2 regions of the Shewanella sp. SR43-8 genome follow, and region 2 is predicted to be linked to the other one. Evidence: predicted binding sites of a transcription regulator. Region 2 holds the regulator's gene; the other holds the start of a gene.
The links. The regulator sigma-54, encoded in region 2, starts transcription at its own class of promoters, with help from an activator protein. The targets are predictions, from matches to a motif close to GTTGGCACGNNNNTNGNNT.
Positions count from the first base shown of each region.

Region 1: the regulator sigma-54 is predicted to act here: its motif matches at 5,304-5,322, upstream of flgA (flagellar basal body P-ring formation chaperone FlgA).

Region 1 covers NZ_JACJDX010000001.1:209,028-224,515, forward strand. Annotated here, with positions in the region: gene flgE (flagellar hook protein FlgE) at 95-1,474, opposite strand; gene flgD (flagellar hook assembly protein FlgD) at 1,535-2,320, opposite strand; gene flgC (flagellar basal body rod protein FlgC) at 2,344-2,760, opposite strand; gene flgB (flagellar basal body rod protein FlgB) at 2,763-3,161, opposite strand; gene H5114_RS00875 (protein-glutamate O-methyltransferase CheR) at 3,297-4,130, opposite strand; gene H5114_RS00880 (chemotaxis protein CheV) at 4,196-5,116, opposite strand; gene flgA (flagellar basal body P-ring formation chaperone FlgA) at 5,501-6,208, shown strand; gene flgM (flagellar biosynthesis anti-sigma factor FlgM) at 6,282-6,614, shown strand; gene H5114_RS00895 (flagella synthesis protein FlgN) at 6,714-7,199, shown strand; gene H5114_RS00900 (chalcone isomerase family protein) at 7,332-7,892, opposite strand; gene H5114_RS00905 (DUF2947 domain-containing protein) at 8,054-8,533, opposite strand; gene H5114_RS00910 (hypothetical protein) at 8,612-8,809, opposite strand; gene H5114_RS00915 (motility associated factor glycosyltransferase family protein) at 8,869-10,170, opposite strand; gene H5114_RS00920 (6-hydroxymethylpterin diphosphokinase MptE-like protein) at 10,460-12,952, opposite strand; gene H5114_RS00925 (pseudaminic acid biosynthesis-associated methylase) at 13,019-13,639, opposite strand; gene pseI (pseudaminic acid synthase) at 13,686-14,732, opposite strand; gene pseG (UDP-2,4-diacetamido-2,4,6-trideoxy-beta-L-altropyranose hydrolase) at 14,758-15,488, opposite strand, start outside.
Region 2 covers NZ_JACJDX010000003.1:201,618-217,105, forward strand. Annotated here, with positions in the region: gene H5114_RS05100 (lipid asymmetry maintenance protein MlaB) at 1-287, opposite strand, end outside; gene H5114_RS05105 (phospholipid-binding protein MlaC) at 284-928, opposite strand; gene mlaD (outer membrane lipid asymmetry maintenance protein MlaD) at 963-1,436, opposite strand; gene mlaE (lipid asymmetry maintenance ABC transporter permease subunit MlaE) at 1,478-2,263, opposite strand; gene H5114_RS05120 (ATP-binding cassette domain-containing protein) at 2,250-3,074, opposite strand; gene H5114_RS05125 (calcium/sodium antiporter) at 3,263-4,225, shown strand; gene H5114_RS05130 (KpsF/GutQ family sugar-phosphate isomerase) at 4,270-5,247, shown strand; gene kdsC (3-deoxy-manno-octulosonate-8-phosphatase KdsC) at 5,250-5,816, shown strand; gene lptC (LPS export ABC transporter periplasmic protein LptC) at 5,813-6,373, shown strand; gene lptA (lipopolysaccharide transport periplasmic protein LptA) at 6,360-6,941, shown strand; gene lptB (LPS export ABC transporter ATP-binding protein) at 6,938-7,669, shown strand; gene H5114_RS05155 (RNA polymerase factor sigma-54) at 7,813-9,297, shown strand; gene hpf (ribosome hibernation promoting factor) at 9,322-9,609, shown strand; gene ptsN (PTS IIA-like nitrogen regulatory protein PtsN) at 9,612-10,055, shown strand; gene rapZ (RNase adapter RapZ) at 10,052-10,915, shown strand; gene H5114_RS05175 (HPr family phosphocarrier protein) at 10,936-11,211, shown strand; gene mgtE (magnesium transporter) at 11,675-13,039, shown strand; gene H5114_RS05185 (transposase) at 13,709-13,960, shown strand; gene H5114_RS05190 (ABC transporter substrate-binding protein) at 15,069-15,488, shown strand, end outside.

The DNA of each region.
Region 1 (15,488 bases), on a different contig from region 2:
TCGACGCGAGGTGTGTAATAACGGGGACAAGTAACGAGGTGGAGAAGGCAAGGTGTTGCCGTAAACGGCAACACCTATATAGCCTAAGGATCATTTAGCGGATCTGTAATATCGTTTGGTTCAAGGTATTGTTAACTTCAAGCGTACGTGAGTTAGCTTGGAAGTTACGCTGAGCTGAGATTAAATCGACCAGCTCAGTGGTTAAATCAACGTTTGACTGTTCAAGTGCAGAAGAGCGAATACTACCAAATGTACCACTATTTGCCTCACCAGCTAATGCTGCACCTGAATCTAAACTGGCTTTCCAAGACGTATTACCCACCTGAGTAAGACCTTGCTCATTAGCAAAACGTACTAATGCCACCCGCGCTAACGGCACAGTTGAACCATTACTGTAACTGGCGGTAATCAGACCGTCAGACCCAATACCAACATTGGTTAATCGCCCTACGGTAATACCATCTTGAGTCAATTCAGTGACTTCAAATGGAGAAGCATACTGAGTTGGATTATTAAATTTTATTGTAAGTGTTTGCGTGCCATCGGCTCCAGGGCCCAAAGCACCTGCACCGCCAGAACCTAATGCTTCAGTGGTAATGTTAGCCGGATCACTGCCCGTATAAGCACCAACAGAATTAAATTTAAGCACAGCTCCTGACCAGACTCCACCTAATCCATCGGGATTAGCAGCAGATGCTGTACCCGTCGCATCAGCAGTGCCATCACCATTGGTATCTGTTGAATAAGTACCAGCGCCAGCCGCAACATCAACGGGATCGCCATCAACTGCATAAAAGGCAACCCAATTACTTTCACCTGTAAATGAACCATTGGTCGGTTTAATAAAATAAGTGGTCATAATGTGCGATTCACCTAATGAATCGTAAATCGTCACCGAGGTAGAATTATTAAACGTATCAGAATCGTTTGGATTAAAATTAGCTGGGTCTAATGCGGTTTCCCCCACATTAAGGTTCATTTGCAAACCAACATTTCCGGTTTGCACAGGGCTACCAGCAGTGTCTGGGATCTTAATCGGTTGGGTTGTGGTTAAACTCACAGAAGTCGAGTTACCATCTTCATCAACAGGGAAACCTTGTAAAAAGTTACCCGCTGAATCGACCATATAGTTGGCCGAGTCAACTTTAAATGCCCCTGCACGTGTATATGACTGATCTTGCGACCCTAACTCAGACGACGTAACAAAGAAACCACCGCCACTGATCGCCATATCCAGTGAATTACTGGTAAATTGCAAACTACCTTGATGAAATTGCTGTGCCACTTGAGTGGTGGTTGCTCCACCACCGACAGCAGTTTTACTGTTCGAAAAAATAGAATTTGCGTACACATCAGCAAACTCGGCTCGTGATTCTTTGAAACCAATAGTATTCACGTTTGCGATATTATTCGCGGTTGTATTTAAGTCTTTTTGCGCGGCAGCAATACCACTCAGTGCAATGTTAAATGACATAGTTCACCTCTCACAATTAATTCATTTATCAATAAAGCCAATAATTCAATACAGGCCTTACTATGTTTCAGATACTGCGAGTACGTCAGATAACTTAATTCCGCCTACTCCACGCAAATTCAAAATGGCCCCAGTCGCTGCAGTGCCCAGTGACACACTTGTCACATGTGCATAAGTTGATACCGCTAAATCTTCCGACGTTCCATCAACTTTACCACTGGCTTTTATCGAGTAATTACCCGCTTTAACGGGTTGGCCATCCTTACCTAAGCCATCCCATGTCACATCAACATTGCCGCCTTCACTGCCATCAACATTAAAGCTCTTGATCAGCTGACCCGACTCATCTTCAATTTTCACCGTAATCGTTTCAATTGCAGATGGCGTACTGATCACACCTTTAATCTCAGGGCTTTCAGTAGAAATCGCCCCGGTATCAGAAGGGATAAGTACTTTTCGACCTACTAAGCCTGATGCTTGTAACGCTTGGCTAGAACTCATTACCGTATTGAGGTTAAGGATCTCATCATTCAGATTTGAAATACCATCAACCGTCGAAAACGATGCCATTTGGGCAATCATTTGATCATTATCAACCGGTTTAAAAGGATCTTGCATAGACAACTGTTGACTGAGTAAAGCAAAAAAATCTTCTTGCTTTAACATCTGATCTTTTGATTCAGGGATCGCACTTTCTTCGGGTAAACGAATTCCGTCAAGGAAAGGGTTCCCCGTAGTAGTGCTGGTTGTATTTGTCTGTACAGAACTTTTCGTGGTAGCACTTGTATTTGATGTGCTACTGGATTGTTGCGGTAAAGACTGACTGTAAGAATTAACGAGGCTCATTGTTACCTCCTTGAATAATCATACTATTTACCCATCCTTAACGTCTGTTGCAACATAGACTTAGTTGCATCAGCCACCTGAACGTTCATTTGATAAGAGCGTGATGCAGAAATCATATCGGCCATTTCTTCCATCACATTGACATTCGGTTTATAAATAAAACCATCACCATCAGCCATCGGATGATCTGGCGAGTATTCTTTTATTAATGGTTTATCACTTTCAACAATGCCTTTGACGTTAACACCCGGCGAACTATTTTGCTGGCTATTAGCTTTAAGCATTTCAGCCTCAAAAATGGGATGACGTGCTCGATAAGTTTTATCAACACTGCTTGATACAGAATCCGCATTGGCAATATTACTGGCAGTGGTATTCAAACGCACTGACTGCGCAGACATACCTGATCCAGACACATTGAAAATATTAAATAAACTCATGATTAATCACCTCGCAAAGCTTTACGCATGCCATTAAACTTACCTTCAAGGAAGCCTAATGACATTTGATATTCGAGCGCATTTTGCATAAATGCTGATTGTTCTTTCTGCGTATCAACAGTATTACCGTCACCTGTATCGGCTTGATTTGGAACACGATATTGGACATGTTGTTGACTTAACGCTGTTAAATCGAAATGTTTTTCTGTGGTTTGACTCATGCTCAAACCCTTCTGATGTGAGCTTGCTGCTTGCATAGCAGAAGCAAAATTAACATCTCGAGCTTTATAATGAGGAGTATTGGCATTGGCGATGTTACTTGAAATCACTTCAGCTCTTTGAGCTCGTACGCCCAAAGAATATTGGTGAACACCTAATGCATTATCGAAATTAATCGCCATAAAATTGCCTCCATCAGCTAACTGATAGATATAAAGCAAAGGTTATGCCAACAATTTTTATAATGGGAGAATAAAATAAAAAAACTAACATGCCGACGATCGTCGGCATGGGGTGAACCTAATCAACTGTTTTAGCTAGGTTTTTTTCTGGTAATAGATACCGGGATTACAGCGAACCATATTAAACTCTTCGGTTAACCCCGCAAGAGATTCTGACGCACCTAAGAATAAGATACCTTTAGGATTAAGTGCGGCAGCAAATTGCCGCAAAATGGTAGCCTTTGCCTCTGGCGCAAAATAAATCAATACATTACGGCAAAAAATGATATCGAACTTGCCTAATAAGCTATAACTTTCAAGTAGATTGTGTGCTCTGAAGTTCACTAAACGTTTTACGTTATCTTTCACTTTCATATTGCCAGACGGTAAAGCATCAAAAAACTGACGTTTACGCTCTTCAGACAAACCACGAGCCAGAGCTAAACCATCATATTCAGCATTCTTACAACGCTCTAACATAGAAGGTGATAAATCTGTTGCCTGAATTGTCACGCCCCCAGGCAAAGCACCGGGTTTACGCTGTTGATATTCCAACACTGTCATAGCTAAAGAGTAAGGTTCTTGCCCAGATGAGCAAGCAGCAGACCATATTTTTAATGGTCGGCCCAACTTGCTGTATTCAGGCAACAAAGAATTACTCAGCAACTCAAATGGATAACGGTCTCGAAACCATAAGGTTTCGTTAGTAGTCATCGCATCTATCACTTCGGCGCGTAATTGACGCTCTATCGGTTTCATCGACTTTTTAACCACCTCAGATAGAGAAGGCAAATTATGCTTTCCCATCAGTGGCGCTAAACGGCTACGAACTAAATACTGTTTGTTCTCACCTAACACAATACCGCTATGCTGCTCTAAAAACAGCCTAAATTGATTGTACTCTGCTTCAGCAAGTGATTTATCTGTCACATTATCTTCCTAATATGTTTGCCGATGAGCCGACCGAACGTTCAATATTATTCAATTCTAAACAATTATAAACTCAAATGTTTGTTAACCGCTGCGGCTAATTCATCGGGGTTAAACTTAGCAATAAAATCGTTAGCCCCAACTTTTTGTACCATCGCTTGGTTAAACACACCACTTAACGATGTGTGCAGTACGACTTTTATATTCTTTAACTTTGGATTATCACGAATTTCTGCTGTTAGAGTGTAGCCATCCATTTCAGGCATTTCAATATCAGAAATAATCAACGGAATTTCCACTGATACATCATCCATTTCTTTGGCAATATTTTTCAACATCTCTAACGCTTCTCTACCATCTTTGGCAGTATCGATTTGCAGATTTAAAGACTCTAACGAACGAATAATCTGTTTACGTGCAACTGCAGAATCATCAATAACCATAATATGATAATGCTGTTCTCTATCAATCGTTAAAGTTTCGTTGAGTTCTTGACTGATCGAAGTCTTAACCGGTGAAATTTCATCAAGAATTTTTTCAACATCCAAAATCTCAACCAACTCGCCTTCTATCTCTGTCACTGCGGTTAAATATGAAGAACGACCAGAACCTTGTGGAGGCGGCATAATTGCCTCCCAATTCATGTTGATAATACGTTCAACAGAACTCACTAAAAAGCCTTGAATGCTTCGGTTGTATTCGGAAATGATAATAAAGCAATTTTCAGTTGATGTCAGTGGACGACCACCCGTTGCAGCACTTAAATCGATAACAGAAATCGTTGCGCCACGAATATGAGCAACACCTTTAACATAACGATTTAATTTCGGTAAGGTTGTCAGTGGTGGGCATTGTAAAACCTCTTTCACTTTGAACACGTTAATCCCAAACCGTTGGCGGCCGTTAAGCCTAAATAATAGTAACTCGAGTCTGTTTTGCCCGACAAGCTGAGTACGTTTATTGACTGAATCTAAAATGCTCGACATAACACGACCTTGTAGTTAACTGTCACCCAAAAGGATAAAAATTGTTCATTGAAATTATAGTAAACCTAGGTTCAACACAATACGTTAGCTCATTACATCTAGCTCATTTATCGCTAAAGACATATCAACCTTGAGTGTAAACCATCAACAACCCAGCGAATACTTATCTATTCATTAAATTAAAAAAGTGGGCATACAACTTGCTTTAATTTGTATTAATTAACTCACACACGGTGAGCTGACACTTTTTTGACGGGGACATAATGAAATTATTATGTCATCGGTACATATTTTTTAGCTTATTGTGTATGCAGAGATAGCCCGCATATTTTCCGTTTTTAAAAGTATAGGTGTATTCTGGCAAAACAAGCTAGTATCTTCATTATGAAAGTATTTTTTTTATGTTTATTATGTTCAATAACATTTTTTTTGCCAGCATTTGCTAGCGAAGAGATAATAACACCCTCATTATCGACCATTTATGACTTAGCTAAAGAGACGATAGAAAAAAAAATCGAAGCAGACTCAAAAGCTAAGGTCGAAATCACCCCACAAAACCTTGAAGGTCGTGTCAATCCTCCGCGGTGCTATCCACCAATAACGGCTGAGCTTGCCAGTGAACGAGCGATTAGTCGCAATAATATGGTAAAACTGAGCTGTGATAGTCCAGACTATGACTACCCATGGCAAATGTATCTCTCAGTTCGAGTTGAAATTCAATACCCCGTTGTCGCGGCAAACCAGATACTGTCACCAGACCAAATTATTGACCAACAACATTTACACATTATGTATATTGATCAATATAGTCTAAAAGGCCAATTTTTTTCAGATATCAACTCATTAATTGGTTCAAGAGTAAAACGTCGGGTTGCGAAAGACTCTCCAGTCTTAAGTAATAACTTGTGTTTTGTTTGCAAAGGAGACACGATTTCTATTTATGCTAAAACCGCTAATATTGAAATTAAAACCCTTGGTGAAGCTTTACGGGACGGTAATCTCAATGACGTTATCAGAGTAAAAAATAGTAATACGAGCAAACAATTTGATGCTGTTGTAATTGGCATTGGCGAAGTTGAAGTAAGAATGTAAAATAGAGTTAAAGTTTTTTCCTGCACTGCCGATAGCCTGTTTGGAAAACCTGATAATTACGCTGGAGCCTCCCATGGCAATTGACATTAAGCATAACACTGCTACTAATACACAACTGCGCACTGCACGTGAAACGCAGTCTAATACCAAATCTGATACTGCAGCTGTGGCGCAAAAAACAGCGACTCCAGTTAAAACTGATTCGGTTAGCATTACCTCTCAAGCTCAACAGCTTCAGGGCGCGCAAACTAAAATGGCATCATTGCCTGAAGTAGACCAAAAAAAGGTCGCTGAAATTAAACTCGCTATCTCTGAAGGACGATATAAAGTCGACCCAGAAAAACTTGCGGCTAATATTGCTAGTTTTGAAGCAGAGCTAGGCAGTCTATCATTTGACAAAGAGTAACCGTTAAACGTTACTCTTTAATTTGCTTTAACAACACTAGAATAATAGGTGCGCATTTGCATCACAGAGAAGTGTTAGTTAAAAAAACAAGAGTAACTTATGACACAAGTAAACGTACAATCCTCAGGACAATCCAACGATCCGCAAAACAAGCAATTACTCACAGAACTGCATACTTTGCTTGATACGCAAAATCAGACGTTAGTTCAACTAAAACAGCTGATTTCAGCAGAGAAAGCTGCGTTAGAAAAGCAAGACGCCGATCAATTATTGGCACTTTCCAAAGATAAAACCCAGTGTTTATTCAATATGAAAACCACTGACGAAAAACTGGCTAATCATCCACACCACACGCTGATCACCACAGATGTTGAACTGGCACAAAAAGTTGCTCAAGCAAAATCGATACTCGCTGAGTGCAAAGACATCAATAGCCAAAATGCCAGTTTAATTGAGCTCAATATCGCCAGCCTCAATAGATTCGCACAAGCATTACAAGCTAGCCGCAACGCTTCAAGCTTGACCTACAATGACAAAGGCAAAACGTCGACCATTTCAACACTAGGGAATGACTTTTCAGCCTAGCGTTAAAATCTTGGTGGCAAGCGATACGAGCGATGACATGCGATAACGAGCCAAGTGCCAACTGTTAGACTCTTCTTTCCGTGAGCGCAGCGTTCGCTTGTTATCACTTGTTATCGTTTCTTAGCAGGAGATTTACTGAGCGAGCATGGCCTCAAGTAAACTTTGTTGCGCAGGATGTTCACCTAACCAAATCTTAAGTAATGCCTGACGAAATGCTTCACCGGCAATATCACCCTGAGCCATACCATTTTTAATGCTGCTCACGCCCTTGCCTTTTTGAGTCACAAAAGTGAATCGATCACCTTCAACAATCTCGTCAGCAAACAACTGGGTAAAATGCTCAATATCTTTGGCGATAGAATGAGTGTCACCGTCGGTAGCAGCATCAAAACCGTCAGTAATTGCATCACGCATTTTATCTGAGGTAATCATTCCAGAGGTAATGGTTAACTGTATAACCGCAATCGGCTGCGCCAATACATCATCTAAGGTTTGCACTTTTGTCGGTAAATACAAACTGCCCACATATAAGTCAATAAAAAATTTGCTGCGCACTCCTGCGCCATTCAGTATTAATGGTTGCTCAGCAACCGTCATTTGCTCTACCACATCAATATCGCCAATCACTTTAGCGTGCGCGAATGACGGCAGCATCAACACTAAACTCATACCCATTAAAGCTAATAACTTCATATAAACTCTCTAAAAAAACGCCACAAAAATAACCACAGAAAGAATAAAAAGTGGTTTTATGCCTGGCAATATATACCGCAACCAAATCACATACTAAAACTCAGCGATTAACCGTTAATAGCTTATTTGCCGAGTATTGCACTTCGAGGTTGAATAAGGGGTTAACCACGAACACCTAACTTAAATTGGCCATTCTGATTAAACATCAACGCTTGCTTGTGCTTAGGTGAAATTAAAATTGGACCATCATCGAAAAACAAGAAGCACTTCCAATTACGCACAAAGACATCCCAACGCGTTTCAATGATTTGGTACTTTTCATAACAAAAATACACCACCACATCATCAGGCCATTGAATATGTGTACTAACAGCTTCAGGCATCGCGTTGTCCAGTGAGTCCCACGCCGATTGCCAATGTTCTGTTGCCGTCCAAGCGTCTTGCTTTATTGGCCAATCGCCTTTCTCAAATAATTCCGCACGACTGCTCTTATTGCTTATCCACTTATCCCACACTTCCATGGCACTTTTATCGTTCAGTGGTTTAATCAAAGCCTTATCATCATCTGATACAGGCAAATCTTTATGGTTAAAAATCCACTTACGCTTATAAAGATCAAACGGAATATATGAATGTGACAAACAACTGCTCCTAGCAACTAAAAATGAGGTGCAATTATAGCGTTAAAATCGGGTAGTATTAAGTAAATAATTTAGATACTAGACATCTAATTTAGAGATTAACTTTAAAACTTCGTACTCTATACCATCTGCTACCCCTAACCAGTCATGGCGTTCTTGAGCTTCAAGAATGGCACAGAGATAGGGATTTATATCTGGAGGTAACTGTTGCATCATTGGCGTCAACAAATCGATGCACTCCCTTAAAGACTCATTGGCTTGACCCTCTTTCCCCAATCGAAATTCCTTAGCCGCTATTAACAACCTATCCATTAAGAGTTGTTTATTTGCCATACTCATATTGTACACTCTCGGTAACTTGCTCCTTGAATTTTTGCACCAGCTAAACTCGACTGATAAAAATTTACTTGGGGCTGAGACTCAATGAAGTGTTCTAAGCTTCTGAGGTAACCGATAAAATTAATGTCTGTAGCAACCCTTTGTCCAAGCCCATTTAACACCCAGTGTTTCTTGTTATGGGCAGCCGAAGGCCCTAGCGAACCATCAGCCCAAAATGCATGAGTCTTATTAAAGGGATAGCTAAAATCACAGCCTAATAAGGTGATATCTGTGGCCTGTAAGTAAACGGCCAATGCTACAGCAGGATGAAGTACGCTGCCATTAGTGAAGAGTCTTAGTTTTGGATGGGAAGTATTTAGTGCATCGTAAAAATGACTTTGAGAATAAGCACTAAAACGAGGTCCGGGCCAAGCCTGCAATACTTCAGCCGACAAACGAGGAAAATACACTAACGCGGCACGCTTAGGAAGAGGTTCAGGGAAATGCTTGAGGGCAATATTATATTCTATGCTAACAACAATGTCGGGAACTATGTCTCTACTCATCAGAGCGTTAACTGAGGTATCAACCGCGATAATGAGTGGTCTTTGCCCTTTTGGACGCCCTTGCTGGACGATTAAATAATCATAATGCTGCTCAAGGCTGGGGCCAGAGCCTATCACCAAGGCCTTATCACAGTTATGATCTTTGCTAAGATCAGCGGCATCGGGATCTTGCTGCAAAAAAGGTAAACTGGTCTCTAGACGGGCCATTAATTTTGGATCATCTAGGTGATGCTGCTTATTAGCGTATTCTCGGTTTTGCTCAAATACGATGAGATCCCGTAAACGGGCATTATGATCGCTAACCAGCCTTAGCTCAGGCGTGATGGCAATGTACACTGAATCTAAAAACTGCATTGTTTGTAAATCGACCAATTCCAGTTGCTCACAGCTAAGCCATTGAGTCTGATCTGTGTAGTGAATTAATAGGCTAAAAAGCGCTAGATTAAACAGTCCAACTTTGATGCTATCGATGTTTCCTTGTTCGACCAGCAAACTAGGAACGTCCCCCATGCCAACACCATAAACAGTGACATTGAGGGCCAATTTAGTAGGCAAGGTATCAATAAATAACTGAGCTTCAGCAATGCGATCATAACGGCTACTCAATTGAATACCATTAACACTGATTGTCTGCTGTACGCCTTCGACTAAAACGGCATCCAGTTGAGTGATATCTTGAGCTTGAATGCGTGTCGCAATCTCTGGCCAACGCTGTTTAATCACTTCAATATTTAGCTGAAACAACTCACTCATCTTACTCTCCAACTTGGAAAAAGCTCACGCTACCACTAAAAAAATGTTCTGGTAAAATTAAGATTAAGCATCAACAGAAGATAGACACTGTCTGGACAGCTATAATTAAGCCCAGTTACTATATGATTTATTGTTTAAATATAACTCACCACATATATCTAGCCATTTAGTATCCTGCGTTTTTTTCAAGGTGGCCGCCCCCTCTTTGCTCAAATATTTAGCTGCATTTATTACGTTGTCTGCAGATACCTTATCTGGGTTTAACACTTTTCTCTCACCAAAACACTCATTACAGACTGTTAAAAAAATCATTTGCAATTCTATTGCAACTGTCTTTTTCAATGACATTTTTAAAGGCCATTTTTGCAAACTCAACTTGATTAACATCAACCATGAATTGACCAAGCTTAAGCCAGGTTACAATATCATCAGGGTAGTGTTCGAGATAATCTAAATACACATTAACTGAAGCATTGATATTACCTCTGAGTCTTAACAAATGTGCAAACTGAGGCATATATTCAGATGTAATTGTTAATATTTTTTTCAAAAACTTCTCAGCTACATCTAAATTTTGCGTAGATAGAGATAATTTAATAATGAGTTTCATCTCATTTTCAGACAATAAGCTAGCAGGCATTTCTAACATGACTTCTAATGCTTTCGCATAATTTTTATCCAGTTCCAGTCTCTTTGCACTAGCAAAATAATAAAGCCTATCAATATCCTTAGAAGAACCCAATAAAGGAGAAATACATGAAATCATGTAGTCAAGACCATGAGTACTTTTAGTTTTAACTAAATATGACACCTTCCTAAAACCAGAACTAACACCGTGAATATTGTTAATCTTTTCAATATATGATGGAACAGCAGCATTTAATTGCTGCTTATACATTGATACCAGGGATGAAATAATTTCTTTATGTTCATCATAGTTCGTTAAGTTCTTTTCAACATGAAAATCCTGCCAAACCAATACTCGTCCAGGTTGATTATCTTTGATCCACTGTAAAGAAAGCCTTTCAACATCTGCATCAAACTTCAACTCTGACAACCTAGAGTTAAGACGTTCTATGGTACTATCCAATAGTTCACAAATGTTCTTTGTTATATTAAAAAATGCAGAATAATAACCTTCATGCATACCATTAATCGTATCCTGAGACCATTCAGAACTGTCTTTTTCAACAAGGCTACGAGAAAACTCATAATAACCAAATTTCTTTATCAAAGTCACAAGTTCAGGAAATTTTATATTTATTTTATTTTCAATTATTTCCATTTTTTTCGAACATGACAAAATCGTCTTTGCATTATTTTTAGCTGACGTCATATTTTTTACTAGCGATAAAACTAAACTAATTTTATCCAAAATATGATTAAAAGCGTGTTTTTTATCCTCAACATCTCTAATTAAAGATGTCAAATAGATAATCTTGCTTTTTTCATCACTGCATATAGGTAGTGAGTCTAGAATTGTTTTAATGGGTAAAGTACCGCCAGTGATCTCAATCTCATCTACTGATGAATACCTTACACCATCTATTTTTGCCGCATTTTTAGATAGGTTAACCAAGTCAACCCCCTCATAATATGAGGCCTCAGTTCCAAAGGACTGAATAGCAAATAAGAGCGGCATCGGAGTCTCAGCCTTAGTGCCTGCATAAGTATCAACCCACTCACATATATGGCCTAAGTTTGGCCCTAGCTTTTCTTCGATAGTACCTTTAGCATGTGTTAATCCTGTGCTTGAATAGCACAAATCTACTCCAGATAGAAATACCTGCTGACAACCCATTTCTATAGCAAGTCTAAGTGAACTATTACTTACAGTAGGACCAATTGTAGGTATATTATTTTCATCATTCCAAGGTAAACGGTCTCCTAAATAGAGACTTTTACCGCGCCATTGATTAATGATCCTCGGACAAATATGATAAGAGTAAACGAGTATAGTTTTCTCATAATGCTGCATTAGCTCACGGTTAACGATGAAACTATTATCTTGAGGGTCGACAGAAACAACAAAGTCAGGAATGATATCATTCCTTATTAATTCATTAGCAATTCTAGAGACTGCGATTACAATTAAAGACTTCCTATTTGATTTAACCCATGCTAAATGCTCAGTCATTGATGGCCCGCCCCCAATGACAATAGCCGAACGACCAACAAATATAGATCTCAACATACTCGAAGAGTTGAGCATTTCACCTATATTTTCAAATTGAGCCTTAGTAAATATTTTTTGAGAAAAATCAATTGCATTATTACTCGCTCTATCTTCCAATGCCTTTTCAATATCGTTAAATAAATCGACATATTGTTCAATATGCCCAGAATTTACAGCCATTGATGAATGCAATATAGTTTTGCTTTTCAATATATATATTTCATACTCATCATCATCTATTAAATCAAAGAAATCTGACTGACTGCATACTGTAACTTTATTCTTATGAGAGTCAGGTATATCGATCGTCAAAAATTCAATAATCTCATTCAACTCAACAAATAAAAAACGCGTGCCATCAGACACTGCCTGATTTAACACATAGTTAGCCAATAATCCAGAATCTAGGCCAACTACAATATTTAATGTATCTTTAGCAGAAAATGAATATTTAAAATGTTTATCATAGAGTGATGATGAGTCAATCGTTTCAAAAATATGTCGATTCACTCCAGAAAGGTAATACTCTCCAAATCGACTTATGGAAAAAGTATTCGGAATGAATAACTCATTATCAACAAAACTTGTAGTATTGACATTTACCATCTCCTACTCTTCCCTCTATAATTTCATAACATAATAAAAATCAATCTTACTACTTAAAAGCGTTTTTCAAAAAATCTTTTCCAATAAAAACCAGTTTGCATCATCTTGTGGAAAATTGATATCTCTGTGATAAACAAAACCATAATCAACTAATTTTAAATCGGGATATTTATCTAACAGTTCACCGGCAAAATCGCGCTTAAATAACTTACCATCATGACCTCGATAGCCAATTTCAACTGGTGATGGATTGTAATACTCTGCAATGCAGATATAACGGTGGCTAGACTGATACAAGCGTTCATATACATTTTGTAATTCTTGAGGATTTATATGAATTAATACACCTTTAATCAATGCAATATCATGCGTTATCTGTGGCGTGTAATCTAAGATAGACGAATGGTGAACGGTAAGGTTATCGAAACGCTGTAAACTTTCAGCCGCTTTTTTATTTATTTCAATCGCGGATAATTTAACGTCAGGTAACAGTATTGATAATGCCTCAAGATTCAATCCGATATTAGAACCAAATTCAATAATAGATTGAGGAGCATGTACATTAGCAAGTATTTTAGAAAATAATGCTATGTTAGCTGCAATAGTATGCTTTCCTTGATTTCGTTTTAAGTATTCATCCCCAAACTCACCAGCCCAAAATACTTCTTGTTCAGTCTTGTAAGTCACATAATTCTCCTAACTTGCAAAGTGCAAGTGCGTATAAGTTGATAGTTTAGTCAAATAAATCAGATGATAATGCGGTTCCGCTTGGTATGTTTTGATTAGCTCTACACCCTAATACTTGCTCATAAAATTTAGGTGCAAGACCAAAACCAGGCCTGATACTTCTAACATTCTCTGCCGTTAACTTTTCGCCTTTAATGACATCTTTTACAATATATAACGATCGTCTAAATTTAATATTACCTATTTCAGCTTGAGTCCTTTGATAATTAACATGGCCTAATGCAGACCAAGCTGTTTTGGTATCTTTGCATAATTGTGCCAGTTCTAAAGGTTCAATTGAGAAGCTATCATCAGCACCGCCGCCATTACGATCAAGAGTGACATGTTTTTCTACAACACATGCACCTAAAACTACAGCCGCTATAGCAGTTGCATTATCAATGGTATGATCAGACAACCCTGCAAGAACATCAAAACGCTGAGTCATATCGGCAATGGTAGCTAAGTTATATTCATTTGCTGGCGCAGGATAGCCACTAACACAGTGCAGAATAACTAGCTCTTTACAGCCATTATCTCTTGCCACATTAATGGCTTCTTTGATCTCGACGTCATTGGCCATACCTGTAGACATAATCATAGGTTTACCGGTTTGAGCAACACGTTTAATCAGAGGCAAATCAACCAGCTCAAAAGAAGCAATTTTGTATGCTGGGGCGTCAAGCGATTCTAGTAGCTCAACAGCAGTAAAATCAAATGGAGAGCTGAAAATAGTAATACCTATCTCTTTAGCTCTTTTAAACAATGGCTTATGCCAATCCCATGGCATGTGAGCTTGCTTATACAGTTGATAAAGTGACTTACCATCCCACAGACCACCATGGATCTGAAACTCGTCAGCATTAGAATCAATTGTGATTGTGTCATGAGTATAAGTTTGTAACTTAATGGCATCAGCACCGGCTTTTTTAGCCGCTTCAATAATTTGTAATGCTCGATTAATATCGCCATTGTGATTAGCCGAAAGCTCAGCGATGATATAAGGTGAGTGCTGGTTGCCAATTAGGCGTCCATCTATATTTATTGACTTCATATATTGTGGCTCATTATCAGGTAATTCAACATAAAGGCTCTCGTATGTATGTTTCTGCCGATAATGGGTGGTAACCTGCAGAAGTAAATAATTTGTGAGACACTTTATTATTACTTAACACTGTTGCATGGATCGTACTATCACCATGAATAATATCGATAATAGCAAGTGCTTGACTAGCATATCGCTTACCAAAGTGAGCAGAATCAATGAAAATGGAAATTACATATTCAGCTTTGTTAATTCGATCTAGACGGACTACGCCAATATTAATATTTTGTTCTCTATCCATTAAAATATAAAAATAGTCATGTACACTAGAAAGTTTGTTAAGCATCCATCTTTGATGCTGTTCAAAACTAGGTTTAATAGTATTCAAAGCATAAAGTCTAGTCGTCTCCATACACTGCCAGCCATACACTAAATGAATATCCTCAACACACGCTTTTCGAAGCGATATACAGTTCGATTTGCCATCCAATAAACGGGTAAGCTCCATAACAACGCGCTTTAAACCAAGTCCATCACATAATATTAAATTTCGTAATCTATACGCTGGTAGGTTTTTCACTAAGTAGGTATAACGTTCAATGAGTTGATTGCTTATTTCATCAAGTTCGATTTTAATGACAGCTTGTTGTGCAACTAATTTTTTACATACCGAACGTTGATTTTCAGCTAGCGGGATTACAATGCAGGGGAGCCCTAAACATGCTCTCTCCCATGAAGTAATACCAGCGGCCCCTACTGCAATAT
Region 2 (15,488 bases):
AAAAAAGCATCTAAATCATAAAGCTCAATCATTTTTTTGAGCTGTTCACTTGGATTAACCAACTGATGTATCACACTTGTTTCTGGGCTACTTGTCGCATGTAGTTTGATTAACGCTAATAACAGTGCAACACCCGCACTGTCGACGTATTCTAATGCTGACAAGTCTACCACTTGAGTTGATGCAGTAAACAATTCATGGCGTTTTGGCCACAATTGTTTTACTTCATCTTGGGTTAAGCGACCGCTGACGATGCAACGTTGATCTTGTTGATTAAAGGTAATCACGCAGCTGCAGCTTCTTTTGCTGGTTGGCGATCAATAGTCTGTTGGGTTTTATCATTCAGCATGGTAATCACCGCTTCAATACCTTGCTGGCGGATTAAATTAGAGATTTCAGACTGTTTAGAAGCCAATAAACTCACACCTTCTGCCACTAAATCGAACGCTTTCCACGTATCGTCTTTTAAACGACGCGCTTTAAATTGAATTTTAATCGGTGGACGACCTTGCTCAAGGATTTGAACATTCACTTCTACTATTTTTTCATTGCTGAAATCACTCGGCGGGTCAAAAGCCACTTTTTGATCAGTATATTCGGTTAATGCTTGTGCATAGGTTGCCACTAAATAACCTTCAAAGGCATCCACAAAACGATTACGTTGATCGACGGTCGTATCACTTAAATACTGCCCCATCACTTTATAAGCAGCATATTTATAATCGACGTAAGGCATAAGCTCTTCACGAACAATAACTTTTAAATGACTTAAATCATCATTAATTAAAGCTTTATCTGCTTTAAAGCGATCAAAAGTCATATTGGCGACTTGTTTGATCATCTCATAAGGATCACGGGTATTGACCTCATCATTAGCAGCCATTGCACCTTGGCTGATAACCGCACTGCCTATTAGGCATAGCGCCATAACATGATTGAAAAATGTTTTCATAATTGGGATCCTATTTATCTTTAGATGACATGCTATATAAAAGCTGACCAATTAAATCTTCTAAAATCAATGCACCACGTGTGTCATGTACTTTATCGCCATCGGCAAGCATCGAAATATCATCGTCCATAAACCCAGGCGTTAAACCAATAAATTGCTCGCCAAGGAGTCCTGAAGTCAAAATAGCTAAGCTGCTTGTTTCCGGAAATTGATCAAAGCGCTTATCCATTGTTAATGTCACTATTGGCACCAACTTATGGGTATCGAGAGTAATATTGGTTACACGACCAACCACCACACCACCCACTTTTACTGGCGAACGTACTTTTAAGCCGCCAATATTATTAAATTCAGCGACCAAGTTATAAGTCTGATCATTGGACTTGACTTGAACATTAGCAACATTGAATACTAAGATGCAAAAAGCCAACAAACCTGACAATAAAAACACGCCTACCAATAACTCTATTTTCCGTGTCAACATACTATTAAACCACTTAAATTAATCTAAACAATGAAAAAATCTTAATTTCCAAACATGATTGCCGTAAGCAAAAAGTCCAGCGCTAGAACAGCTAAGCTTGCCTGCACAACCGTTGAAGTTGTCGCACGGCTGATACCTTCTGGATTAGGTTGGACTTCATAACCTCTGTACAAGGCAATCCATGTCACCACCACACCAAAAATAGTACTTTTAATCAAACAATTAACTATGTCTTGTCGCCATTCAACCGATGCTTGAAGAATAGACCAAAATGCACCACTATCAATGCCTTTCCATTCTACCCCGACTAAATGGCCACCAAAAATACCGACTAAACTAAACATTAACGCTAGCAATGGCATGCTGATGACGCCTGCCCAAAAACGCGGTGCAATGATTTGTCTTAACGGATCTATCGCCATCATTTCTAGACTCGACAACTGCTCAGTCGATTTCATTAAGCCAATTTCAGCCGTTAAAGCAGAACCTGCTCGGCCAGCAAATAATAACGCGGCAACCACTGGCCCGAGTTCACGTAATAAGCTTAGTGCCACCATAGGCCCTAAACTTTCCTCAGTACCAAACCCAACAAGAATATTGTATCCCTGTAGCGCTAATACCATGCCAATGAACAAGCCAGACACTAAAATGATCACCATGGAACGGACACCAAGCACATAAACTTGTCTAACCAGAAGTGGCATGCCTTTTTTAAAATTAGGCACACGTACAATCGCGCGCCATAACATAATGCCCGCTCGGCCATAGCCCAACACTATTTGCAGTGCATATTTGCCGATATCGGCAATATAATCAGTTGCGCCCACGAAGTAGCTCCTCTTGATAATCCTCTGCAGGATAATGGAATGGCACGGGGCCATCTGGCGCGCCTTGAATAAACTGAACTAGTTGTGGATTATCAGATTGACGTAATTGCTCTGGTGTACCATGAGCAATGACTTTTTTGTCTGCAATCACATAAACATAATCTGCTATACCCAATACTTCATCAACATCGTGAGACACAACCACCGAAGTGAGTTTTAATGAGTCCGACAACTCACGAATAAGTTTAACTAACATACCCATGGAAATGGGGTCTTGTCCTGCAAATGGCTCATCATACATCACCATTTCAGGTTCAAGTGCAATCGCCCGAGCTAATGCGGCTCTTCGCTGCATGCCACCAGATAACTCGTTTGGCATCATATATGCTGCGCCGCGAAGACCGACAGCTTGCAGCTTCATCAATACAATTGAACGGATAACATCTTCTGGAAGTCCAGAATGTTCTCTCAAGGCAAAGGCCACATTATCGAATACGTTAAGATCGGTAAATAATGCACCACTTTGAAATAGCATGCTCATGCGCTTTCGCAGTTGAAAAAGATCCTTACGCTTAAGCTGATGTATATCATGGCCATCGAACAATACTTGCCCGCTATCGGGAATTAGCTGCCCACCAATTAATTTTAATAGGGTCGTTTTACCAATACCACTAGGCCCCATGATTGCTGTTACTTTACCTTTGGGGATCGACAAAGAAATATCTTCATAGATAACGCGCGAACCATGACTAAAGGCCAAATGGTTAACTTCGACCAAAGGTTTATTATTCGATTTACTCATATCAGACATTGGCGTTGAGGAGATAACAGCCTTCCTTGCATTAAGTTTAAGCGCAAATTGTACTGTAATTGTCGATTAAGCGACAACTATATCCATATAAGCACATATGATTGTCAGTACAATTACTGGGCAATGCTTTCAATTTGATACAAATCCAGCGAAAATGCTCGTCAATTAATTACCACTATCGGAATCACATGCTAGTTAATATCCTAATGTTAGTCGTCGGCCTTGCAGTTTTAGTCTGGAGTGCGGATAGATTTGTTTATGGCGCTGCCGCATTTGCGCGTAATTTAGGCTTACCTCCCATGTTAATTGGACTCACTATTGTTGCGATGGGGAGTTCTGCTCCTGAAATGTTTGTTGCTGCCACAGCCTCAATGGATGGCATGCGTGACACCGCGATTGGTAACGTCCTAGGTTCTAACATAGCTAACATTACCTTAATTTTAGGATTAACCGCATTACTGGGTGCGATTAGCGTAGGATCACAAACCTTAAAACGTGAAATACCTATTATGCTCGCAGCTACTGTATTTGCAGGCTTTACCTTGCATGATAATGTATTAACACGAGTAGAAGGTATCATGCTGCTTGTAACCCTTTTAGGGTTAATGGGATATTTTATTTGGCAAGCAACTCATGATAAAACCACCGACAGCTTAGATACTGAAATGGACTCTGAGATCCCTAAAGATGTACCAACCTTTCATGCTATCATTTGGCTTACAGTCGGTATTATATTACTCCCGCTATCAGCTGGTTGGATGGTCGATGGTGCCGTGGGTATTGCAAAGTTTTATGGTTTGTCCGATCTTGTCATCGGTTTAACCATTATTGCTGTAGGGACAAGCCTACCAGAATTAGCAGCCTGCATTGCTGGCGTGTTAAAAAAAGAACACGATCTTGTCATTGGTAATATCGTTGGATCGAACTTATTTAATATTCTTGCTGTGTTGGCATTGCCAGGGTTAATTTCCCCCGGGGAAATCGATACATCGGCCAGCGGCAGAGACTTCTACATGGTATTAGGCACCAGTGCAGCATTAGCCGTTTTAGTATTATCCAGTGGCGCTAAGCAACAACTGACTCGTTGGCATGGCACACTATTATTAATCACCTTTATTGCGTACCAAGTGATTGTATTTCAATCTCACTAGATTGGGGCATGAAGGTAAAGTATTCAGCTAAAAGAGAGAACCGTATGGTAAATCAAACTCAATTTCGTCAGTGGGGCCGTAAAGTCATTGATATTGAAAAGGCTGCCCTAGATAATTTATATCAATATGTAGACTCAGTTGAGTTTGGTCAAGCATGTGAGCTCATCTTGCAGTGCAAAGGCAAAGTGATTGTTATGGGCATGGGGAAATCGGGGCATATTGGTAATAAAATATCCGCGACCTTTGCCAGCACTGGTACACCGGCATTTTTTGTTCATCCAGGTGAAGCAAGTCATGGTGATTTAGGCGCATTGGCTAAAAACGATATTGTGCTTGCCATTTCTAATTCAGGTGAATCGAGTGAAATACTGACATTAATGCCAGTAATACAGCGAATGGGCGTACCGGTTATCGCAGTAACAGGTAAACCAGACTCTAATATGGCGCGTTTATCTAAAATCCATTTGTGCATTGAAGTACAAGAAGAAGCATGCCCGTTAGGGTTGGCACCAACCTCGAGTACCACAGCAACTTTAGCAATGGGTGATGCATTAGCCATTGCCTTATTGCAAGCCAAAGGCTTTACTCGAGATGATTTTGCTTTGTCACACCCTGGTGGATCTCTGGGACGAAAATTATTATTAAAAGTCGATGATGTTATGCATAAAGGCGATGATTTACCCATAGTGCATAATGATATTTGTATTACTGAAACGCTGTATGAAATATCCAAAAAAGGCCTTGGTATGACAGCTGTTGTCGACAGCGAAACAACACTGGTTGGTATTTTTACTGATGGCGATTTGCGCCGAGTTATCGACGCCGAAGTCAACCTTCGCACCACTCCGATAGCTCAGGTAATGACCCAGAATTGTGTCACCTGCCCTAGCGGTATTCTAGCGGCACAAGCACTGCAAATTATGGATGAAAAAAGTATCAACGGACTGATTGTAGTCAATGAAAAACATCAACCGATCGGGGCATTAAACATGCTCGATATGGTTAAAGCGGGAGTCATTTAATCATGTCAGAATCAACCACTAGCCACCAAGGATTTTACGGCCCTATCAGCAATCATATTTGGCAACGCGCTCAAAAAATCAAACTGTTAATCTGTGATGTCGATGGGGTATTTTCAGATGGTCGAATTTATCTCAGCAATGCTGGCGAAGAACTCAAAGCATTTCATACTCGTGATGGTTATGGTGTTCGATCTATCCTAACAAGCGGAATGCATGTTGCCGTCATTACTGGCCGCAAATCAAAGATTGTCGAAACTCGCATGACCGCATTAGGTATTAAACATATTTATCAAGGTATTGATAACAAGTTTGAGCCATTTGAACAACTCCTATCACTGTATAATGTCAGCGCAGACGAAGTCGCTTATATTGGCGATGATATGGTAGATCTCCCGGTTATGAAAGCAGTTGGTCTTGCCGTGTGTGTCGGTGACGGGCACCCATTTGTTAAGCAACATTGCCATATGACCACCTCTCTTAATGGTGGCCATGGCGCATTACGAGAACTCACTGATTTACTGCTTTTAAGCCAAGATAAATTTGCCAGTGCTCATGGTATGAGTATATGAATAGAATCACTCTAGGTATTGTGGCTTTTTTTGGACTTGCTTTTTTCCTCTACTGGCAAGCGCAAATAAAACGCAGTGAAATGGATGCTGTGAAAGTTCGTGGTATTGAACGTCCAGACTTTGTAGCGGATAACCTACGCACCACAGAATTTAATAAACTCGGTTTAATTGCTAGTCGAGTCAGTGCCGAACACATGGAGCATTACGCCTCAAGTGACATTACTCACTTTACTAAACCTGTTTACCTCATTTACCCTGAAAACGGCCAAGCGCAATGGCAATTAAGCGCAGATAGAGGCCAATTGAATAAAAATACCAGCCAAGTCATATTAGAAAATAATGTTATTATTGATGCCATTAATATAGAAGAACCCCTGCAGTCACTCAGTACCCAAGCTGTTTCGGTGGATTTAACCACTATGATAGGCACCTCACAAGAGATGGTGTACATCAAAGGTAAAGGGTTTATTATTCAAGGTTTAGGTCTACATGCTGACTTGAATTCGCAAAAATTATCGCTACTCAGCCAGGTAGAAGGAACATATGAGCCACATTAATCGCCTCAACACTCACGCCAATGTTATGTTATTTGGCAGCATATTTTGCCTGCTGAGTTTACCTACCATAGCGAAACAAGGTGATCTTCAACAAGAGTTGAAAATTGCCTCAGTAAGCCAGTCTGCTGACATTAAAAATAATCAAATTGTTTTTAATGGTCCTGTTACCGTTACCCAAGGCACTATTAACATTAATGCTGATGAGTTACGGGCGTTTACTCCCGAAAATAGCACCAGTAAAAAACTCATCGCTATAGGTAACCCTGCAACGTTTTCACAAGAGTTAGACGACGGTCAAATTGGTACCGCCAGTGCCAACGAAATAAGCTATGATCTTGCTACCACTACACTGACATTGACAGGTAATGCCAAACTGGATCAATCTGGTAGCCAAGTAACCGGTAACCGTATTAAGTACAACATTAACGCTCAAGAGCTAATTGCTGAAAGTACTGGTACAGGAAAAGATCGCGTTATTACTATTATTCAACCTGAGAATTTCCAAGACGAGACTGCACCAAAGCAAAATCTCCCTGAAATTCCTGTTAAAAAGCAGATCAAACCATGACCCAAATAACCCTAACGGCTGAAAATTTAGCTAAAAGCTATAAAACTCGTCAGGTTGTTAAAGATGTGAGTTTAACCGTTAAAACAGGCCAAATTGTCGGTCTTTTAGGCCCCAATGGTGCAGGTAAAACAACCACGTTTTATATGGTTGTCGGCTTAGTGCAAAGCGATAAAGGTCGGATCTTAATTGATGATGACGACTTAACCGCCGACCCAATGCATCTTAGAGCTCGCAAAGGGATTGGTTACTTGCCGCAAGAAGCCAGTATTTTTCGCAAACTGACCGTATACGACAATATTATGGCCGTATTGCAGACTCGCAAAGAACTCACTAGCGACCAACGGATTGAGCAGGTAGAGCATTTATTAGAAGAATTCCATATCACTCATATTCGCGACAGCCAAGGCATGTCGTTGTCTGGTGGGGAACGTCGTCGAGTAGAGATAGCGCGCGCGCTGGCCGCTAATCCTAAATTTATTTTGCTCGATGAGCCTTTTGCGGGGGTTGACCCTATTTCTGTCATCGACATAAAAAAAATCATTCAACAGCTTAAAAACCGCGGCTTAGGGGTATTAATTACCGATCATAACGTACGTGAAACCTTAGACGTCTGTGAGCGCGCTTATATTGTCAGCCAGGGTAATTTAATTGCCGAAGGCACACCTGATGAGATATTGAGTAATCAACAAGTTCGGGCTGTGTACTTAGGTGAACAATTCAAGCTATAGTTACTTTACTGGCCTTTTAGTCTATCTAACTCATTTCATTGAACGATATCTAAATAGCGTTAAATGTCATTGATGTATGTGACAATCGATTACAGTTTTCGAGATTGTCATTTTTATGGAAATCATCTAGGGATAAGCGGTAAATGAAAGCGTCACTCCAACTCAAAATGGGTCAACACTTAACCATGACCCCTCAATTGCAGCAAGCGATCCGCTTACTGCAATTATCGTCATTGGAGCTACAGCAAGAAATCCAACAAGCATTGGACTCAAACCCATTGCTTGAAATAGAAGATGAGTTTTCTCAAGCAAAAGACTCAGTAAAAGAAAGTCGCGACCAATCGGACACCGACTTTAGTGACAACAGCGTGGTCAATATAGAAAAAGACACCTCAACAGTCGACACAGCAGAATCCATGACCAAAGAAACCATGGACGATTTAGCTATGGATACCACATGGGATGAAGTGTACACCGCCTCTCCAATGTCAGGTTCAGGCAGCGCTAGCATGCGCGATGATGATATGCCATTCCAAGGTGAAACGACTGAAGGCTTATATGAACATTTAGAGTGGCAAAAAAATCTCACGCCATTTTCTGACACTGATCGAGCGATTGCTACCGCGATTATTGATGCCATTGATGAACGCGGCTATTTAACCCAAAGCACTGAAGATATTCTCGAAGCCATGGGTGATGAAAGTGTTGAACTAGATGAAGTTGAAGCGGTATTAAAACGTATTCAACACTTTGATCCCGTAGGTGTTGCCGCACGAGATTTAAGCGAATGTTTATTCATTCAATTAGCCCAATATGCCGACACAACCCCACATATAGACAATGCCCGTCTGCTCATTAAAGACTATTTAGATTTAATTGCTGGGCGCGATTTTAGATTATTGATGCGCAAAACCAAGCTCAAAGAAAACGAGTTGCGTGACGCAATCACCTTAATCCAGTCACTTAACCCTCGCCCGGGCTTGTTAGTCACCGCTATTGATGACGAATATGTTATTCCTGATGTAACCGTACTAAAGAAGAATGGCCGTTGGGTTGTAGAGTTAAACCCAGACAATATGCCTAAAATTGGCGTTAATCAACAATATGCAGCCATGGCTAGAAGCAGTAAAAACTCTGCCGATAGCCAATTTATTCGCGGTCATTTACAAGAAGCTAAATGGTTCATCAAGAGTATCGAAAGCCGCAATGAGACCTTATTGAAAGTCGCCAATTGTATTGTGCAATTTCAGCAAGGTTTCTTTGAATATGGTGAAGAAGCCATGAAACCTATGGTGCTCAATGATATTGCTGAAGCAGTAGAAATGCATGAATCAACTATTTCACGGGTTACCACTCAAAAATATATGCACACACCACGTGGGCTATTTGAATTAAAGTACTTTTTCTCTAGCCATGTCAGCACCGACGATGGCGGAGAATGCTCATCTACCGCTATTCGTGCTTTTATCAAAAAACTGGTTGCAGCAGAAAACCAGCAAAAGCCATTAAGTGACAGCAAAATGGCCCAACTGCTGGCAGATCAGGGGATCAACGTTGCGCGTCGTACGATTGCAAAATACCGCGAAGCGATGCTCATTCCGCCCTCAAACCAACGTAAGAGTTTATAACCTACAAGGCAACGGAGGATTTTTATGCTTATCAATATGACAGGTAGAAATATCGACATTACCGAATCTTTACGTGAATACGTTCAAGGTAAATTTTCAAAGCTTGAACGACACTTCGATCAGATCAATAATGTACACGTTGTGCTCAATGTAGAAAAATTACAACAAAAAGCAGAAGCTAAAATCAACCTTAATGGTGCAGAGATTTTTGCCATGTCAGAAAGCACTGATATGTATGCTGCAATAGACGCCCTGATCGATAAACTCGACCGTCAGGTAATTAAACACAAAGAGAAGTATACAAAACACTAACGATGGAACTTTGTACCATTCTGCAGCCGGAATGCACTACCTGTGCCACACCGGGCAGTAAGAAAAAAGTACTGGAACTCATCAGCAATTTAGTCGCTGCCCAGTACCCACCCCTATCTTCGCAAGAGGTTTTTGAAAGCCTATTAGCGAGAGAGAAAATGGGTAGCACAGGTATAGGAAATGGCATTGCGATACCTCATGGTAGATTAACGACCATAGAACATCCGATCGCAATATTTATTAAATGTGAAGAAGCCATTGCCTTTGATGCAATCGATAAACAGCCCGTGGATATTTTATTTGCTTTGTTAGTACCTGCAGATCAGTGCCAACAGCATTTAAGCACGCTATCAAGCGTGGCTCAAAAATTAAGCGATAAGCAAATATTGAAACAGCTTCGTAAAACTCACGACTCAACAGAACTTTATCGGGTTATTACTGCATGAAACTTGTCATAGTATCGGGACGTTCAGGCTCAGGAAAATCTGTTGCTCTAAGAGTATTAGAAGATCTAGGGTATTATTGTGTTGATAATTTGCCTTTACCACTGATTGGCATATTACTGGCTCAGCTCAAAGGTAATAACGATCTAGTGGCAATTAGTGTTGATGTACGCAACATTGCCGAGCAAGGTAAAGTCCTTCAAGATCAACTTGCCTTACTTGAACATGACACTGAAATTGTTAGCTTCTTTTTGAATTCTAATGATAAAGTGCTACTCAAACGCTATAGCGAAACGCGTCGATTACACCCGTTATCTAAAAATCATATTTCACTGCAAGAAGCGATCATATTAGAAGGCCGTTTACTTGAGCCTATCGCAAAAATTGTTGATCATTATATTGACACCTCTGCCCTGAATATTTACGAATTAAGCGACCAAGTCAGGCAAATCTTGTTAGGTAGTGTCGATAAAGAGTTAGTGATTAACTTTGAGTCTTTTGGCTTTAAACACGGTATGCCAACAGAAGCTGATTTTATGTTTGATGTGCGCTTTTTACCTAATCCGCATTGGGAAATAGCACTACGACCACTCACAGGTTTAGACGAACCGGTACAAGAGTTTTTAGGTCGGCAACCTCTAGTGAATAAGTTTATCTGGCAAATTGAAAACTTATTTGAAACCTGGATGCCGCATTTAGAACGTAATAACCGCAGCTATCTGACTATCGCCATTGGTTGCACCGGTGGCCAGCATCGCTCGGTATATATAGCCGATCAATTAGCAAAAAGGTTTAGACATGGCAGTAAACATACAGTTAATGCTCGCCACAGAGAATTAAATTTAACTGATACTGACAGCTAACTGAGCATAGGATCGCGCCAATGATCAAACTTGAACGCCAAGTAACCATTTCAAATAAATTAGGGTTACATGCTCGAGCTGCAACAAAACTTGCTGTTTTAGCGGGTGATTTTGATGCCAGTATCACGTTAACTCAAGGCGATAAAAACGCCAGTGCAGCAAGTGTACTTGGGTTATTAATGCTTGAAAGTGGCATAGGTAAAATGATCACAGTAACAGCCCAAGGCCCAGATGCTGAAGTGGCATTAAATGCCGTATGTGATCTGATTAATGCTAAATTTGATGAGTCTTGCTAAATTGTTTAGTGATACTTTCACTAATTACTGATCGTTAAGCCATCATCACTTATTTATTTCCATCTTTAAATGAAGTCGTCATACTAACCAAACTGCCACGATATTGCTGTTCGAAGGTTAACGATCAGTTCCTCGATAATATTAGCCTTTATATTGAAACGCGCGGCGGATCCCCAGCTGATTAAGTATTCATTCTCTTAAGAGAGATTAGCGTTGTAGCCAATTTCAATCACGGTTCTCGCTTGACCAAACACCGATGTAATCGGACGTTAATTTTTGTGTAAAGCAACATCAGCAGTTCAGACTTTCGTTCGGCGCAAGTCACTCAACGATTTTATTGCTGCATTTCATTTCTTGCCCGCAGATAACAATTCTTGCATCAATATGCCAAACAGAGAAACTGAAACTGCCCAAAATCATTACATACAGAATCATATTCGTATGACAAATAGGAAGTTGATATATGGGTAAAGAGTACCTAGATAATGAAATAACAGAACAACGACTCAATCAACTCGCTCAAGCGTTAGACAGTGGATTGTTTGTTCATGCTCGCAATATGTTACATGCAATGTCACCCAACGATGTCGCCCTCATTCTCGAATCATCACCACCAAAAAATCGACAAGTCTTATGGCAATTAATTGATCAACAATATGCTGGTGAGATCCTGGATGAATTAGGTGAAGAACTGAAAGATTCGCTCATCAGCAGCATGACACCAGAGAAACTCGCCCAGGCCACGATAGGAATGGACACCGATGATCTTGCTTATATTCTTCGCAGCTTGCCCGATGCGGTTTATAAGAAAGTACTCAAGTCGATGCGAAGCCAGGACAGAGATAGAGTAGAGCAAGCACTGCGCTACCCGGATGATACTGCCGGCAGCATAATGAACACAGATACGGTTACCCTAAGACCCGATGTTAATATCGAAGTAGTGTTACGCTATTTACGTCAACGCGGTAATTTACCAGATACCACTGATACATTATATGTTGTCGATCGCCATGACCATGTTTTAGGTGGCGTCAGATTAGTCGACTTACTCACATGCGATCCGAGCGTCACAGTTCGCAGCATTATGGACACCGAGCTAGAAAGTATTCCGGTAGAGATGTCTGATAAAGATGTTGCGCAAAAATTTGAACGACTCGATTGGATATCTGCCCCAGTCGTAGACAGCCAAGCAAAATTACTTGGACGAATAACCATTGATGACGTTATCGATGTGATCCGTGAAGATGCCGAGCATTCCATGATGGGGATGGCAGGCATGGATGATGATGAAGATACCTTCGGCCCAGTGCTTAAAAGTACTCTAAGACGCTCTCTATGGCTAACCATCAATCTATTTGCCGCATTACTAGCATCATCTGTCAGTAATATGTTTGAAGGCACCTTAGAGCAATTTGCTACCATCGCAATTTTAATGACCATTGTGCCGAGCATGGGCGGCGTTGCCGGTAATCAAACCTTAGCGCTGGTGATCCGCGGTATTGCACTTGGTCATATTGGCCAAAGTAATTCACGTTGGTTAATCGGCAAAGAACTCGGCATTGGATTATTAAACGGCATTATGTGGTCTGTGTTGGTCTTTTTTGCTGTGTGGCTGTGGAAAGACGACATTGCGTTAGGCGGATTAATTGGCAGTGCTATGCTAATTAACATGACAGTTGCCGGCTTTGCTGGTGCCACTATTCCAATCATGCTCAAAAAGCTCAATATCGACCCAGCTCTTGCTGGAGGAATGGTATTAACCACAGTCACTGATGTGGTTGGTCTATTTGCATTTTTAGGCTTAGCGACGCTGTATTTAATGCACTAGAGTATTGCTCTTATCTCTTAACCCGAGTTGGGTTAAATAATATGCCGTCTATAAAACAGTCTACTTTAGGACTCTTTTGTGGGCGGCGGACTCTCAAATGGTCACGCTAGCCACAGATTGTCAGTCTGTTAACTCAGCACTCACCTCCCCCTTCTGATCATGTTCAAATCATCCATGTAAATATTAAATTCAATATAACGCCATCTTTATTTTGTCATTGAGGTCACCTTTTTCTGCCATATTTGTCATCTAAACTGCGACCTAGCGATAAGTTTGATAGCGATTCATCTGCAGAACTTATTCACCAAGTTAGTGCAATTGCACCAAACTAATCTGTCGGTAAAAAGTACCTAGGTTAAAGGTTTTAAATAAGACACTGATAAATAAAAGATAAAAATATTTATCAAAGTTGGCACAAGCTTTCCATATAAGAACACATACCCACTAAGTGATAGTGTGATTTTACAAGTAGTCCTTGGTAGATGTAGGAGATAGCAATGAATAAAATAACCGGAAGTCGTAGCATTAAGTCAATAAATGTCATGGTAAATAATATCATTTCACAATGCCGCCAGAACATTTTTTTCTTAGCACATCTCGGTTGTAGCCAGTGGGATGAAGTGGAAACTCGCTCTAGTAAACATAAGTAAATTGGCAGGAGATTATTTCATGAATATGTCAAATACGAGACAGTACCCAGTGGACTTACAAAAAGAAGTGATTAATGAAGTCAAAAATAATCAAAGATTATTATCTGACGTAGCAAAACAATATGGTGTATCGGCAAAAACCGTATACCAGTGGGTCAGAAGTAACCAAGTTCGCCAGACAGAAAGTAAGGGCGCAATCGTATCAGAAATAGCCTATTTGCAACAAAAGATTGCCCAGTTAAATCAGCAACTACATGCTATAGCAAGCTAAGGATCCATGTTTAAGAAAGTGTTGGAACGATCTTAAACAATAATTGAAATTCAGTTAACCGTTTTGGCAAGGATGTTTGACCATGCTAACAACTCGTCCCCCAGCAAGTTGTTAACACAGCAACAATCATTCTAATAATAAGCGCAAAATACTTGCATCCTTGCCGCTTTATTGTTTCACCGTTAGCCGTTAAGGACATTGGCTAACATTACAGTTAAGGCGTTATTGGGTCCCCAGACTCTATTATCCAATAACGTCATTTTTATCCAGGTTTTTAGCTTTCGCCATTGACGGCGCTTCTGCAACCATTAGCAGAGCTAACGATCAAAACCGTTTTGGCAAGGATGTTTGACCATGATAACAACTCGTCCCCCAGCAAGTTGTTATCACAGCAACAATCATTCTAATAATAAGCGCAAAATACTTGCATCCTTGCCGCTTTATTGTTTCACCGTTAGCCATTAAGGATATTGGCTAACATTACAGTTAAGGCGTTATTGGGTCCCCAGACTCTATTATCCAATAACGTCATTTTTATTCCACCCTGTGGCTGACAAGCTCAAAAGAATAATAATCTCCAACTCAGGGTTGGTTTTACAACAGCAAACATAAAAACAATAACAGACAATGCAAACAAAGGCCCCAAAGCAAAGGATGCAATGGGGCCTTTTCATATAGGATGACCCAGACTTAGCCAAACAAGCTTAAAATAACTTCATAATCATATAAAACGCTAACTTAAAAACTAATATCATTACAATAACGTGTACTCGATTAGCGATTTATACCGCAGCCTATTACGAACGGAAAATGAGCACTTTGATATAGAATCGGCTAAATATGCTGATTTTAGCTGAGTTGTCTGCCCCATAAATTCATCTTGAATTTAGATGTAATAACTTATTGAATTAAAAAATAAAGATTAAAAAAAGAAAATATTCCCTTACCCGTTCACAACATACCTCTTAATTGTCACTTATCGTTAAAACTAAAAAAGTAAAACTATCGACTGATACGATAAAAAAACGGCTTTTTTTGTCACATTCCCAATCAAATAGTTATAAATTCACTACACTTAGTATCATTAACTCATTATTGAAGTGTCCCTATGGCCAAGGTGTTAAGCATTTGTTTTTTTATCTTTATCATAACCAGCATCATCAGTTGCGAACAGAGAACACATCAATCCACTAAGATTTCACCTACATATAAAGCATCCATTAAAATTGCGGTTTCTAGCACGCCACTTTCGTCGCCTGTTTTTATTGCCAAACAACTTGGTTACTTTGAAGCGAATGGTGTTAACGTTGAATTAGTTAAATACGACAGCGGGGTAAAATGCTTTAACGCCCTTAATGATAAGCAAGTCGACATGGCTACCGCCTCGGAAACTGTCGTCATGTTTAATAGCTTTAAACAAAGCAACTTTTCAGTATTAACTAGCTTTGTGGAATCAGATAATGATCTTAAATTACTCAGTTTAACGCCACAAAAATATCATCGGCTGAATAACCTGCAGCACGCCAGA